Regions from separate parts of the Moellerella wisconsensis genome, predicted to be linked through region 1. Evidence: predicted binding sites of a transcription regulator. Region 1 holds the regulator's gene; each other region holds the start of a gene.
The links. Region 1 encodes LexA, which represses DNA repair genes until DNA is damaged. Its sites were predicted from a motif close to TNCTGTATGTACATACAGNA; they were not measured.
Positions count from the first base shown of each region.

Region 2: uvrB (excinuclease ABC subunit UvrB) is a predicted target of LexA. The motif match lies at 1,518-1,537, and genes of this name have one in related genera.
Region 3: mutH (DNA mismatch repair endonuclease MutH) is a predicted target of LexA. The motif match lies at 2,107-2,126, and genes of this name have one in related genera.

Region 1 covers NZ_CP093242.1:3,220,963-3,225,610, reverse strand. The annotation lists gene plsB (glycerol-3-phosphate 1-O-acyltransferase PlsB) at 1-691, opposite strand, end outside; gene MNY66_RS14045 (diacylglycerol kinase) at 823-1,200, shown strand; gene lexA (transcriptional repressor LexA) at 1,349-1,966, shown strand; gene zur (zinc uptake transcriptional repressor Zur) at 2,135-2,662, opposite strand; gene MNY66_RS14030 (fimbrial protein) at 3,747-4,340, shown strand; gene MNY66_RS14025 (fimbria/pilus outer membrane usher protein) at 4,431-4,648, shown strand, end outside.
Region 2 covers NZ_CP093242.1:935,832-940,479, forward strand. The annotation lists gene bioC (malonyl-ACP O-methyltransferase BioC) at 1-229, shown strand, start outside; gene bioD (dethiobiotin synthase) at 222-902, shown strand; gene uvrB (excinuclease ABC subunit UvrB) at 1,572-3,590, shown strand; gene yvcK (uridine diphosphate-N-acetylglucosamine-binding protein YvcK) at 3,730-4,648, opposite strand, start outside.
Region 3 covers NZ_CP093242.1:2,575,473-2,580,120, reverse strand. The annotation lists gene MNY66_RS11350 (acetoin reductase) at 1-212, shown strand, start outside; gene MNY66_RS11345 (TerC family protein) at 351-1,088, opposite strand; gene mutH (DNA mismatch repair endonuclease MutH) at 1,197-1,886, opposite strand; gene sgrR (HTH-type transcriptional regulator SgrR) at 2,431-4,119, opposite strand; gene leuD (3-isopropylmalate dehydratase small subunit) at 4,593-4,648, opposite strand, start outside.

The DNA.
Region 1 (4,648 bases):
CTTTTTCAATCGCTTTTGACGTTAGCAATTTATTGAATAAATCTTGGCGTACCGGCAGTTTTGGCCCAACGGCAGCTAACCGTTGACGAGAATAGTGAATACGGGCGACGCGTGCCAATTTATTGGCAATAATCGAATCGGTGCCGTGTTCTTCAGCCATAACGCGCATTGATACTGGCGGGGAGAAGCGTACAAAGCTATCTCGACCTAGCCACAGAGCGGCAAAAAATTTCTGCACTCCATTAAGTAAGCGTAATTGCGGGGCTGAGTTATGTCCTTCTCGACCTGGCGAGCGACCAAACATTACCGAAGCCGGCAGCATTTGAATATCCAGATTTGGATTATTACGATGCAAATCAAGATACGCATGAAAGGTTTTGACCGAGTCTTTGCGAGGATCTGGGGAATAATAGCGGAACACCCGCGGGCCATCATCAATAAAGACATAAGCCGGTAATTTAGTGCCATTAATATCGACAGAATTTAACGGATCCGGTAATCCAATAGCCAGACATTGTTGTCTTAACGTCAATAAGTCAGCTTTTGAATGATACGGCAACACATACAGCGTCGGGCTCGTGGTATTGAGTCCTAATTCTGTAATGGGATCAGTCGGAATAAGTTTACTTTTTACCAAAAACTTTAATGGTAAATTCAACATGTTATAATATAGTTTACGCCAAAGTGACATAAATTGTTATAGCCTCTTGTTAGCAATACTGCGCAAGCATACCAGAAATCAACCCGTAGATCTGTTGAACCGAGACAACTTTTTATCACTTAATAGATTTTATTTTCCTTTATTAAAGAGAGCATTTATTGATGGCAAACCAAACAAAAGGGTTAACAAGGGTTATAAAAGCAGCAGGATACTCGATGAAAGGGTTGAAAGCGGCTTGGATTAATGAGGCGGCTTTTCGCCAAGAATCAGTTGCGGCAATTTTAGCCATTATTTTAGCTTTTTACCTCGATATAAATTATCTCGAAAGAATTTTATTGATTAGCGCCGTAGTTTTGGTGGCAATTATTGAGTTGATTAATAGTGCTATAGAAGCCGTTGTTGACCGTGTTGGCAGTGAATACCATCAATTATCCGGGAGAGCCAAAGATATTGGTTCAGCCGCCGTATTTGTGTCGATTGGCTTGGCATTATTTATTTGGGCAATGATTCTGTGGCAGCGTTATGGCATGAGTTATTAAATCAATAATAATTATTACTGACGCTTATTGTTCATTTATTATATCAATAATGCATAGGAATCCAGAGATTTCACGTATTTAACGGTTTCCAATCGCCATTTACCTGTATATACTCACAGTCAGACTGTATAAACAAACAGGGGGCGAGATGAAAGCATTAACTGCAAGGCAACAGCAGGTTTACCAGCTGGTGCGTGATCACATTTCGCAAACGGGTATGCCACCAACGCGTGCTGAAATAGCGACAAGTTTAGGATTCCGATCGCCGAATGCGGCAGAAGAACACCTTAAGGCATTAGCACGAAAAGGGGTGATAGAAATCGTTTCTGGCGCCTCCCGTGGTATTCGTTTGCTGCTAGAAGAACCAACAGAAACGCCAGGACTACCGCTGATTGGCCGCGTGGCTGCGGGCGAACCATTATTGGCAGAGCAACATATTGAGAGCCATTATCAGGTCGATCCAGTATTGTTTAAGCCACACGCGGATTTTTTACTGCGGGTTAGTGGTATGTCGATGAAAGATATAGGGATTATGGATGGCGATCTGCTAGCTGTGCATAAAACTCAGGATGTTCATAACGGGCAGGTTATTGTTGCGCGTATTGAAGATGAAGTCACTGTAAAACGTTTTAAACAAGTCGGTAATAAAGTTGAACTAATAGCTGAAAATCCTGATTTTGAGCCTATTGTTGTCGATCTGCGTGAGCAGAGCTTTACTATCGAAGGATTAGCTGTCGGTGTTATTCGTAACGCAGATTGGTATTAGTTTTTGATAGCAAAAATAACCTAATTAACCGCGATAAATGCATTGTAGTTATTGATGTATAGTTATTGATGTATAGTTATTGAGGCATAGTTAAGGTTATCACATAAATTATGTTCCGAGGCAGATGCGCTATTTTCCTCAGTGAAAATAAACCATCTGCCAACTATCTTAGATTTTCTTCTTTATATTGGTCTGACGTTGTTGATGGCTATGATCATGCCCACAATGTTCCGGATGAGCACAATTTTCTTTTTCGTAGCACTGATGACATAAACCATGATTTTCAACCACCGTATGGCGGATATGAAAATTAGCGTTTTCTGCAAGGTTAACAATCGCCGCTTCAATGACTGAACAATCACTCTCGGTGACACTGCCACAACCATCACAAATTAACATGACGGAAATATGGCTAGGATTATCCAGATGGTGACAAATAACAAAACTATTTGTTGATTCTATTTTATGGATAAATCCTTGTTCTAGTAGAAACTCCAGCCCTCTATAAACCGTCGGTGGCTTAGCCTGCGGCTCTATTTCACGCAATAAATCCAGAAGATCATAAGCACTAATCGCGCCCGGTTGTTCTGCAATGAGGCGCAATACAGTTGCACGTTGTGGCGTTAGTCTGACGCCTCTTGATTGGCAAATAGTCTCTGCCATGACGAGTAATTTATTGCCGACGATATCTTTCATTACGTGGGTATCCGGAAACAGAAGTCTGCCGATATGCTATCACAGATCTCAGCCAAAACAGATAGCTGACAGATAGCTAAAGAGGGGGAGTTGTAGGTAATGAAAATGAGAATAAAAACAAATAACATATAACAAAAAGAAAACAAAAATTATTAATAGAGATACCACAAGATAACAATAAAGTTGTATTTGAATTATATTTAACATTATTAACAGTAATTTAAATTCAAACTATCGACAAAATAACATTAAAGGTATTTTATTAATAACTCATTAATTTAAATTACGTTAAGTATTAATTTATTGTTTAATGATAGCACGACGGGGGAGTAATTATACGTACTTTTTAAATTTTTATAACTTATATATATTAATGAATAAAAAAAATTATTCGAATAAGACTTTTCTTAGCTGATTTTTATAACTTACTTTTTAAGTTTGTTTAATATGATATGAGTTATATATAAATAAAGATAAATATTGAATTATCGAATTTTTAATCTAAATAATCTCATTTATTCAGTTCATGATTTTGATTGCTGTTATATTAAACAAAATAAAAAAATCACATTAAATTTAATCAATGAATAGCATTGATATTGCCTGAGCTAAATTAAGCCAATAAACCACTGCCGTTCGGCAATATTTAGGTTTTAAACCTGTATTTTTACCTTAAGTATATTTGTACATTATTGACTATCAGTAAATGTACTTTTTTGACAAATAATTCTAAAACTATATTATTAATGCCAAGTGAAAATAAGTGTTTCTAAATATTTCATTATTTTGATGTAATCATTAAAAATGATTTTCAGCATTATAAATTGAAATTCATAAACATATCTTCACTGACTAAATGAGTATTTACTAAAAAGTAAAAATTTTAATTGAGATTAGGTAAAAGAAAGATAAGAGGCAGCATTGCTTTTTATAGATGAATTATTTCGATTCTAGAGAAATTCTATTATACCAAAAAAAGTAAATTAATAGATTTCATAAGGATATTCAGCTTCAAATACTGAGATAAGGATGACTAGATTAGAATTAATACAATATTTTATGAGAGAGTAGAAGGAATTATATGATGAAAGCAAAAGCATTAGTATTTGGTTTATCAGCCATGATTTTATCTGGCATAGCATTAGCTGAAGATGAGGGTGCCGTTGATCGCCCTCTAGCGCCTGGTGCAACATATGGCACAGTAAAATTTCAAGGGTCAATTAATGATGTACCATGTTCAATTGACGAAGCAAATAAAAACCAAGTCGTTAAATTCGGTGATATTGCTTTGCATGAACTGACCTCTAATAAATTCCGTTCAGACAGTGAGAACTTCGATATAGTTTTAAAGAATTGCTCAACAGAAACCTATAAAAATGCTCAAATCACCTTTAGTGGAGCAACGGTAAGTGGCATTAAGGGCTTTACTGGCGATTTACTGGGCTTAGGCGGTAAAGTTGAAAATGCAGGTATTGCAATTACTGACCGTGCAGGAACTAAGATTGTTTTTGGTCAATCTTTCCCTGCCAAAGGAAGTGAATATACATTGAATAATGGTGATGGAATAGAAACTAAATTATCATTTTCTGCTTATGTAAAAGGTAGTGAAGATACAGCTAAAAAAGCAACTACCGGTAATTTTGATACTGTAGCTAATTTTAAAATTAATTACCTATAATTTCATTTAAGGATATATGGCACATTTGTGTCATATATTCTTAGTTATTTTATTAGCCATATTAATTTAAAGTGATGATAAGTGAAAAGCATGAACTTAAATAAAATAACAAAAATCATGCTGCTATTACTTATACCTACATTCGTATTCGCTGAAGAGCCGGTTGATTTTAATACCGATTTTTTAGATGACACTTCTTCACAAGATACTGATTTTAGTAAGTTTTCTGTGGCTAATTATGTTTTGCCAGATACTTACTCTCTCTCTTTATTCGTTAATAAACAGCAAGTTTCTGATGAAAAAGAAAT
Region 2 (4,648 bases), 1.3 Mb from region 1:
TAGTTGGCGTAACAATTTGTTATTACAGCCTATTACACCAACTTATACCACTCTTAATGGCTTATTACGTTCTTTAAAAGGTATTGGTGCGACACATTTAACTCAAGGCCGGCAGTCTGGTTTGATGACTCGTCAGCAATTAAATCAACTAGAACAAGTTTATCCTACAGTTAATGACCGTTACCCGCTGACTTATCAAACAGTTTTTGGAGTGTTATATCGTGACTAAAATATATTTTATTACCGGGACCGATACCGAGGTGGGTAAAACAGTGGTCAGTTGTGCTTTATTACAAGCGGCCGCGGCTGAAGGTTACCAGACCGCAGGTTATAAACCGGTTGCTTCAGGGAGCGAGCAAACCGAGCGCGGACTGCGCAATGGTGACGCATTATTACTTCAAAAAAACAGTACATTAAGGCTAAATTACGCTGAAGTTAATCCCGTCGTTTTTGAGCAACCAACATCGCCACACATTATTAGTCAACAATTAAACCAACCGATACAGTTTTCAGTGATGTCTCGGGGACTGGTTCATTTGCAGCAAAAAGCACAATGGTTACTGGTTGAGGGCGCAGGAGGTTGGTATACACCTTTAAGCGCAGAACAAACATTTGCCGATTGGGCGATTGAATGGAACTTCCCTGTCATTTTAACTGTTGGGGTTAAATTAGGCTGTATTAATCACGCATTACTAACTGTACAAGCCATAAAACAGGCCAATTTAACCTTGGCTGGATGGGTGGCGAATGAAATCGAGCCAGCAGGAACCTATCAAGCCGAATATTTAGCTACGTTAGAACGTATGATCCCAGCACCGTGTTTGGGGATTATTCCGCATTTAACGGAAGGCGATATCGCGACTGTCGGTCAATATTTGCAATTACACAAATTAGCGGTGTAGTTTATTATCGATTCATATCTTTTTAGCCGGCATTTAGTGCGCATTATTCTTGGTACGATAATAGTAAAATAAGTATGAGAAAATACTGTGGATTTGTCGTACCGAGATAATGCGCTCATCTTTATCACGTATTGATTAAGTTAATAGAGCACCATAAAAATTAAAAAACACTATTTTTAAATGCAATTACGCGCAAAAATAAGCCAAAGAAAATAAATCAATAATCACGTTATTGTCCAAGTCTACCTGACCACTAATCACATAAGTTGCATATAAAAAAAGGATTTAGCGAGTTATCCACTATTTCTGTGGATAACCCTGTGAATTAAATTCTCAATAATAGCTTAACCTAAGGCGTCATGCGGCTTTGGCGTAAGTTGTTGCTATTCTCGGCTCTTATTAAAAAGACATTAAATACAATGAGTTATTTAAAATCAAGATTTATTTTTTTTATGGGGCATTAGAGATATCTAGCAACAGTATAAAATATAAAAATAATCACGGGTCAAGTTAAATTTTGGGGATAACATCATTTTTTCTCGATACTTTTTCACTCGATACTGTATCAAGTCATAGGATAAAAATAACAGTAATGTTTTTTTACGTTATACTTGGCGCTGTAATTATATCCAGCATCATGAATGTCGTTATCGGTAAGAGGTCGTCTCAATGAGTAAAGTATTTAAATTACATTCTGATTTTCAGCCTGCTGGGGATCAGCCAGAGGCAATACGCCGCTTATCCGAAGGATTGGAAGATGGTTTAGCCCATCAAACATTGCTCGGGGTGACGGGTTCAGGGAAGACCTTTACGATAGCTAACGTTATCGCCAAAGAAAATCGTCCAACGATGATTATGGCGCACAATAAAACCCTAGCCGCGCAGTTATACAGTGAAATGAAAGAATTCTTTCCCGACAATGCGGTTGAATATTTTGTTTCATATTACGATTATTACCAACCTGAAGCCTATGTTCCCAGTTCCGACACCTTTATTGAAAAAGACGCCTCAGTGAATGAACATATTGAACAGATGCGGCTTTCTGCAACTAAAGCCTTATTAGAGCGACGTGATGTGATAGTTGTAGCATCGGTCTCAGCGATTTATGGTTTGGGCGATCCGGACAGTTATCTCAAAATGATGCTGCATTTGAGCGTAGGGATGATAATCGACCAGCGTTCCATTTTGCGCCGTCTGGCCGATTTGCAATACAGCCGTAATGATCAAGCCTTCCAGCGCGGAACATTCCGGGTACGGGGCGAAGTGATTGATATTTTTCCGGCAGAATCCGATGAGCATGCTTTGCGGGTTGAGTTATTCGATGAAGAGGTTGAACGACTCTCGATATTTGATCCTTTAACCGGCCAGATTCAGCATACTGTACCGCGTTATACCGTGTACCCAAAAACCCACTATGTGACGCCGCGTGAACGTATTCTTGATGCAATGGAAAAGATTAAAGTTGAGCTAGCAGATCGGCGTAAGATTTTGTTGGCTAATGATAAATTAGTCGAAGAACAGCGTGTCTCACAGCGAACTCAATTTGATTTAGAAATGATGAATGAACTGGGTTATTGCTCCGGCATTGAAAACTATTCACGCTATTTATCGGGCCGAGGTCCGGGCGAGCCACCGCCAACATTGTTTGATTATTTACCGGCAGATGGCTTATTGGTAATTGATGAATCTCACGCGACTATTCCCCAAATTGGCGCCATGTATCGTGGTGATAGATCACGTAAAGAGACTCTCGTTGAGTATGGCTTTCGTTTACCCTCCGCATTGGATAATCGACCATTGCGATTTGAAGAATTTGAGGCATTAGCTCCGCAGACGATTTATGTTTCTGCGACACCGGGTAAATACGAGTTAGAAAAATCTGAAAACGATATTATTGAACAAGTTGTACGTCCAACTGGGCTTCTAGATCCGGTAATTGAAGTACGCCCAGTCGCGACTCAAATTGATGATTTATTGTCTGAAATTCGTTTGCGAGTTGAAAAAAATGAGCGTGTATTGGTTACTACATTAACTAAGCGAATGTCAGAAGATTTGACTGAATATTTGGAAGAGCATGGCGAGAAAGTTCGCTACTTACACTCTGATATTGATACAGTCGAGCGTGTGGAAATTATTCGTGATTTACGTTTAGGTGAGTTTGATGTGTTGGTTGGGATTAACTTACTGCGAGAAGGGCTTGATATGCCCGAAGTTTCGCTGGTGGCTATTCTTGACGCCGATAAAGAAGGTTTTCTACGTTCTGAACGTTCATTGATCCAGACTATTGGTCGTGCGGCACGAAATTTAAACGGCAAAGCAATTCTTTATGGCGATAGGATAACGGCATCAATGGAGAAAGCTATTCGTGAAACTGAACGCCGCCGTGAAAAACAAATGGCTTTCAATCAACAACATGGGATTGTGCCTCAAGGATTAAACAAGAAAATCGGCGATATATTACAAATAGGTCACAAAGTGGGTAAACCGAAAGGTAAATCTGCATCTTTGGCTAAATCCAGTCAGATCAATGAGGATTATCGTAATCTTTCGGCGAAAGAGTTAGAAGTGAAAATTCAGCAATTAGAAGCTAAAATGTATCAATCAGCGCAAGACTTAGAATTTGAGCAGGCGGCTGAATTGCGTGATGAAATATTAACGTTGAGAGCGTTATTTATTGCCAATTCATAATATACCATCCGTCTATATTAATGGCAGAATTAACCGCGGAGTTTTTTTAATAGCCTCCGCGGCTAAGTTAATCGTGTTATTGGAGGTTGATATTAGAAATATAGTGGATATAAAAAATATTAGGCGCAGCAACCAAGGTTTATAATATAGCGGCGGCAATCAGTTTTTGTACGCTATTTTCAATGGCTAAATGAAGTAATTCACGGTCATGTCGATAGGGTATATCTTCTGCTTCCAATACCATTTGAGTGATAATACGTTGTTGATTGACAGAGTCGATATTGGTTCTTGGGCCGACAATTATCGCTTCTATTTTTTTGCGCCCGATTTTATGTTCCATCATCAACAACTTTTCATTTAAGGTCAAACTTGCTGCCGATGGGCTCAATTCTTTGCCTAAATTACCGATATAAATCAGCGGTGCACGGCATTCATTAAGCGCTACAGATAATTCATCGATAAGCAGCAGAGGCATTAAACTGGTAAAAAAACTGCCGGGTCCAATCAATATAAGATCGGCCTTATGAATAGCTTCAATCGCTTCTGCGGTGGCTTTTACTCGTGGATACAGCTGTAATTCTTGCGGTATCGCGTTGAGTTGATCCACATTAACTTCGCCATATATTTCATTACCCATATTATCGATAGCCATTAAATCTACCGGTTGTTCTGACATGGGAATTAAATACGCATCAACTTTTAATAAATTACGAATTAAATTAATGGCTTCTAATGGCCTAATACTGAGGTGATCTAAGGATTTTAGCATTAAATTGCCTAAATTATGCCCAGATAGCTCACCATTACCGCTAAAACGATATTCAAACATTGCTGATGCAATTGATGGCTCTGTAATTAATTGATTAAGGCAATTACGCATATCTCCCCATGCAATTCCGCCTTCTGAGCGACGGATCCTGCCCGTAGAGCCACCATTATCGGTAGTGGTAACGATACCGGTTAATCGTGGACCCAGCGCTGAAAGTGAGGACATAACACGCCCGAGACCATGGCCGCCACCTAATGCGACAACATGATTGAGGGCAGCAAGACCATTA
Region 3 (4,648 bases), 650 kb from region 1:
CGGATATGTGGGTCGAAATTGATGAGCGTTTCTCTGAAATTACCGGCGCACCGATTGGTGAAACCTACAAAAAATATGTGGATGGTATCGCTTTAGGTCGTGCTCAGACTCCAGACGATGTGGCGGCACTGGTCGCTTTCTTAGCCAGCGATGACGCGGATTATATTACCGGCCAATCTATTTTGACCGACGGCGGAATTGTTTATCGTTAATACGCCTGAGTTTACAGCAATTGATGACTAATCATTGATTATCTTTGGTTGACTGAATAAAAAGCCTTATTGAAAAATAAGGCTTTTTTGTGATCTGTACCAAGCTCTATCTCTACGTTATCAGGCTATTAATCGCCGTTATGAATGTGATTTTTGTTTTAGTGATTTCTGTTTTTTGCTGCGCAGAATATTGAGTAACTGCACTGCCATTGAGAAGAACATCGCGAAGTAAATATACCCTTTAGAAACATGAACTTGTACGCTTTCTAAAATCAACGTAAAGCCAATCAAAATCAAGAAAGATAACGCCAGAATTTTGACTGATGGGTAGCGATCGACAAAATTCCCAATCGGACGTGCCGCAAACATCATCACACCTACGGCAATAATGACTGCGGCCATCATAATAACTAAATGTTCAGATAAACCGACGGCGGTGATCACCGAATCGAGACTAAAAATAATATCGAGTAAGGCAATCTGAACAATGGCATTCCAAAAAGAATGAATTTTTTGTGTCGGTTGTTCATCTTCATCTACTTGATCTATCGCTTCATGGATCTCTTTGCTGGCTTTCCAAATGAGAAATAATCCACCGGCGAATAAGATGATATCGCGCGCCGAAATAGGTTGTTCCCACAATATAAATAAAGGATGCGTTAAGCGGATAATAAAAGTAATTGAGGCCAGTAAGGCTAAACGCATGAGCATTGCTGCGAGTAGCCCCGTTCGGCGTGCTGCATTTTGCTGATGGGTGGGGAGTTTACTGACCACTAACGCCAAAAAGATAATATTATCAATGCCTAAAATGATTTCTAGAATGGTCAATGTTGCTAAGGCCATCCAAGCATGTGGGTCTATTAACCACTCGAACATGATGACTACCTTTTAATATTTATTAAATTATTGATTAGATGATTATAGGCTTCTGGCATAGTAATAAAAATATTTTTGCCGAACAGCCAGCCAATTTATTTAGCTAACTTATTCATTTATTGCACGGAAATGCCGTGCTAATAATGGGCCGGTAAAATCTTTTTTAAGATAAAAGCCTCGCGGTAAGGTCATAATTGGTTGTCCTTCTGGGCCAATCCCTTCGGTTAGCGCTTTACTGTTGGCAGCTTTAGGTCGAATTTGCAAAACTTGTCCATGCCGAGCCGTAATAGTTTCCACTTTGCCAAGAACAATTAAATCCATTAATTCTTCCCAATCTTGTTTTAGTAATTGATCTTCTATTGCTGAAGGACGCCATAATAAGGGACTGGCAATCCGCCGCTCAGCTAAAGGTATTTGTCGTTCGCCTTCAATTGGAAACCACAATACACAGGATAATTTATGCCGTACATGGCTGTTTTCCCAAGTGATTCCGCTATTTCCTGTTAAAGGAGCAACGCAGACAAAGGTGGTTTCTAGCGGGGTTCCTGTGCGATCAATTGGAATAGTTTTAAGTTCAATTCCTAGATTGGCGAAGTCTTGCTCGGCTTTACTGCCTGCCGACGCGCCTAATAAGTATTCTAGTAACATCCCAACCCAGCCTTTGTCTCGTTTTAAATCGGGAGGGATTGGCAATCCGGCGTAATTTGCTAATTCGCCAAGCGTATAGCCAGCCAATGCGTCTGCACGCGCCATTAGTGTAGCTTGATCCGTTGGGGGAGCGGGAGCGATAAAATTCATTGTTTTGATTAAAAAATAACCATTAAGTTGAGCGATAAGTTATTCAGTATAACATTTTAAATAATAATTTTTTAATTGGATGATTTACAAAGTAAATATTTAACAAGTTAGCGTTAAAATGCCAATAATATTTGGCTTATGCCTTTTAATCCCCAATTAATAACAGGATCTTATACTAGGTTATCCACAGGTTTGTGGGATAACTGGAAAAACATCGAACTACTGGCTAAATTTACAGGCTTGACTGTTGCGGTTTTTTACGAGTTTTAGTGCTATTTGTGCAACTAAGATACATATCCTGTGGATAAATACCTTATTGGTTGTTTTTTGTTCTTTGAGGTTTTGAGGGCATTTTATTATGGTAATAAATAGTCTATTTAGGCATTTTATTTTATGTTATCCATATGATTATAAATAAGTAATTTAAAATTTGTAAAATATTGTCAGCCAATAACTCACAAACTATACCCCGATTGTTATGATGTTGTTCACATGGATATCCACAGAAAAAGTGAATAAAATCCTTATCATCTACTTTGGGTGTTTATAACTTTAAGGGTTTCTGTGTATTATCTTCCAACGGCTTAAACCATGCTGATTTAAAATCGAACCAACCAAAAGTATTCATTCTAACCCCGCGTAATGTCCTCTGGCCTTGGATCTCTAATCGATGGTGTAAAAGGGGATGGAACATTTGACTCTCGACCATACTCGCGCACCAGCGCTCAATATTAAGCTCTCTCTGTCGCCATTGAGAAAGTTCGGCACTAAAGGAGGTATTTAGACATTTATGCAATAAAGGCATTTCATACAGTGTAGAAAAAAGAGAGAATTCGAGAGGGCGAATAAAATTAGCGGTCGCTAGCCAAATGTCACTTTCTGCGTTGCCATTGAACCAATCGTCATAATCAATGATATTAATATTGAGTTTTACGCCCTGCATAGCGAGTACGTGCTGCATTATCTGGCTGATAGTATTAAATTCGTGATGATGATGATAAAAAGTCACCGTAAGCTCTGTTAATTCAGGCGGTTTCGGTAAATAAGATAACGTTTTGCTGTGATGCCAATGCAGCAGTAGCCCATAAGCAGGCGCCCAATGGCGTTGATAGAAAGGGTCACAATGGGCTAATAGATTGATCGGGGTAAGAAAACTGCACAGCCACTGGCGTATATCATCACGCTGGCTAAGTTTAGAGCGTGCATCCATCAATAAAAAATAGCATCCATCTTCCATTCTACCTTCAAGACAGTCACTGTTTTCTTCATCGCCTTCCATTTTTAAAGTGGTACATACCATTTGTTGTGATAATTCGGGTAATACCCAAATAGAAACTTCATCGAGTAATGAGCGATAACCAAAATAACGATCAAAGGCGCTAATCGTGAGTTTATTGGGCGTATTTTTTGTGACTTGATACGGTCCTGTACCGATAGGATGTTTAGAAAAATCCTTAATTTGCTGCCATTCATTCGGTAGAATAGCTGCATGTGGACTGCCCATTAACCAAGGAAATTGTTTATCACGCTCAGTAAGATAAATATCAATGATATAGGGCAGGGGGGAATCAATGTGATCGATATGAGAAAATAGCGGCCAGCTGCTTTTTAAGCGTTGAAGAGACGTAATAATATCGTTCATTTGTAATTCGCGACCATGATGAAAATAAATGGCTGGACGCAAATAAAATCGCCAGTGTGTTTCACTGATGGCCTGCCAATGGTGGGCTAATCCGCTTTCTACTTCCCCTTTTTCCTCATTTATATGGGTTAAGCCATTAAATATCTGGCTGAGCAAGTGGATTTCTGAACGTCGAAGTGGGGTTCCGGGCAATAAATTAGGAAATGCGCGGTAATAAACGATACGTAATAGACTTTTTCCTTGCCGGTAGCTACGTTCTAACTCTGACAGTACCGTTTGACGGATAGCATCTTTATCACCGACCAGTGCTACGAGCTTTTCAATGCCCTCTTGTTGTAATAATTTTTCGGCTTGAGCCTGCTGTAATTCGAGCCCGTTACGATGAAATTGCAGCCAAGAAAGCTTTCCTCGCCCGGCAGCTGCCTCCCATGAGAGCCAGCCATTAGTCTGCATTTCATTCAATAGGGTTCTGACATGGCGACGAGAGCAATATAAAACCTCGGCAAGAGATTGTAAGTTGGTTTGGCTGTTTACACCATTGAAGTGCCGCCACAGGCGGACAAATTGATTTTGTAAACGTGGGCTTGGCATAAAAGAGGAACCTCAAGAGATTTTTCATCAATTTTAATTTCTGCGTAACCGGGCATAATGTCAAGCAGTTAAACATTTTAGTCAATCGGGCTTTGGTCGGATTGAACGCCAATTTATTGAGTAATGGTGATTTTACCAGCCGATATTTGTTTTATCGGCCTTTTTCTGTGTCAGCTATTCTCACAATAGTCTTATTTATTTTATTATTTAAATTTCCTCTTTTATTTCGATTGTTTTTTTTATCTCATCTCGTATCGATGTTCGTTATTTATTATTCTGTATTGCTTATGGTCTTGAATTTTAATCGTATTGCATAAATGAAAAATGAAAAATGAAAATTGATAGATAAATATGGAGTTATAAATATAGAGAGGAAAATCAAATTGAAATGGACAATACTAGGAAGAAAATCTAACTGTAGAGGAGGAGCATAAAGTACGCCGCAGAAGATATCCACGGCGCGTGGAGACAGATTAACGCAAAAATACCGGAATATTGGCCTCGAAGGCGTTGATTTGGTCTTGATATT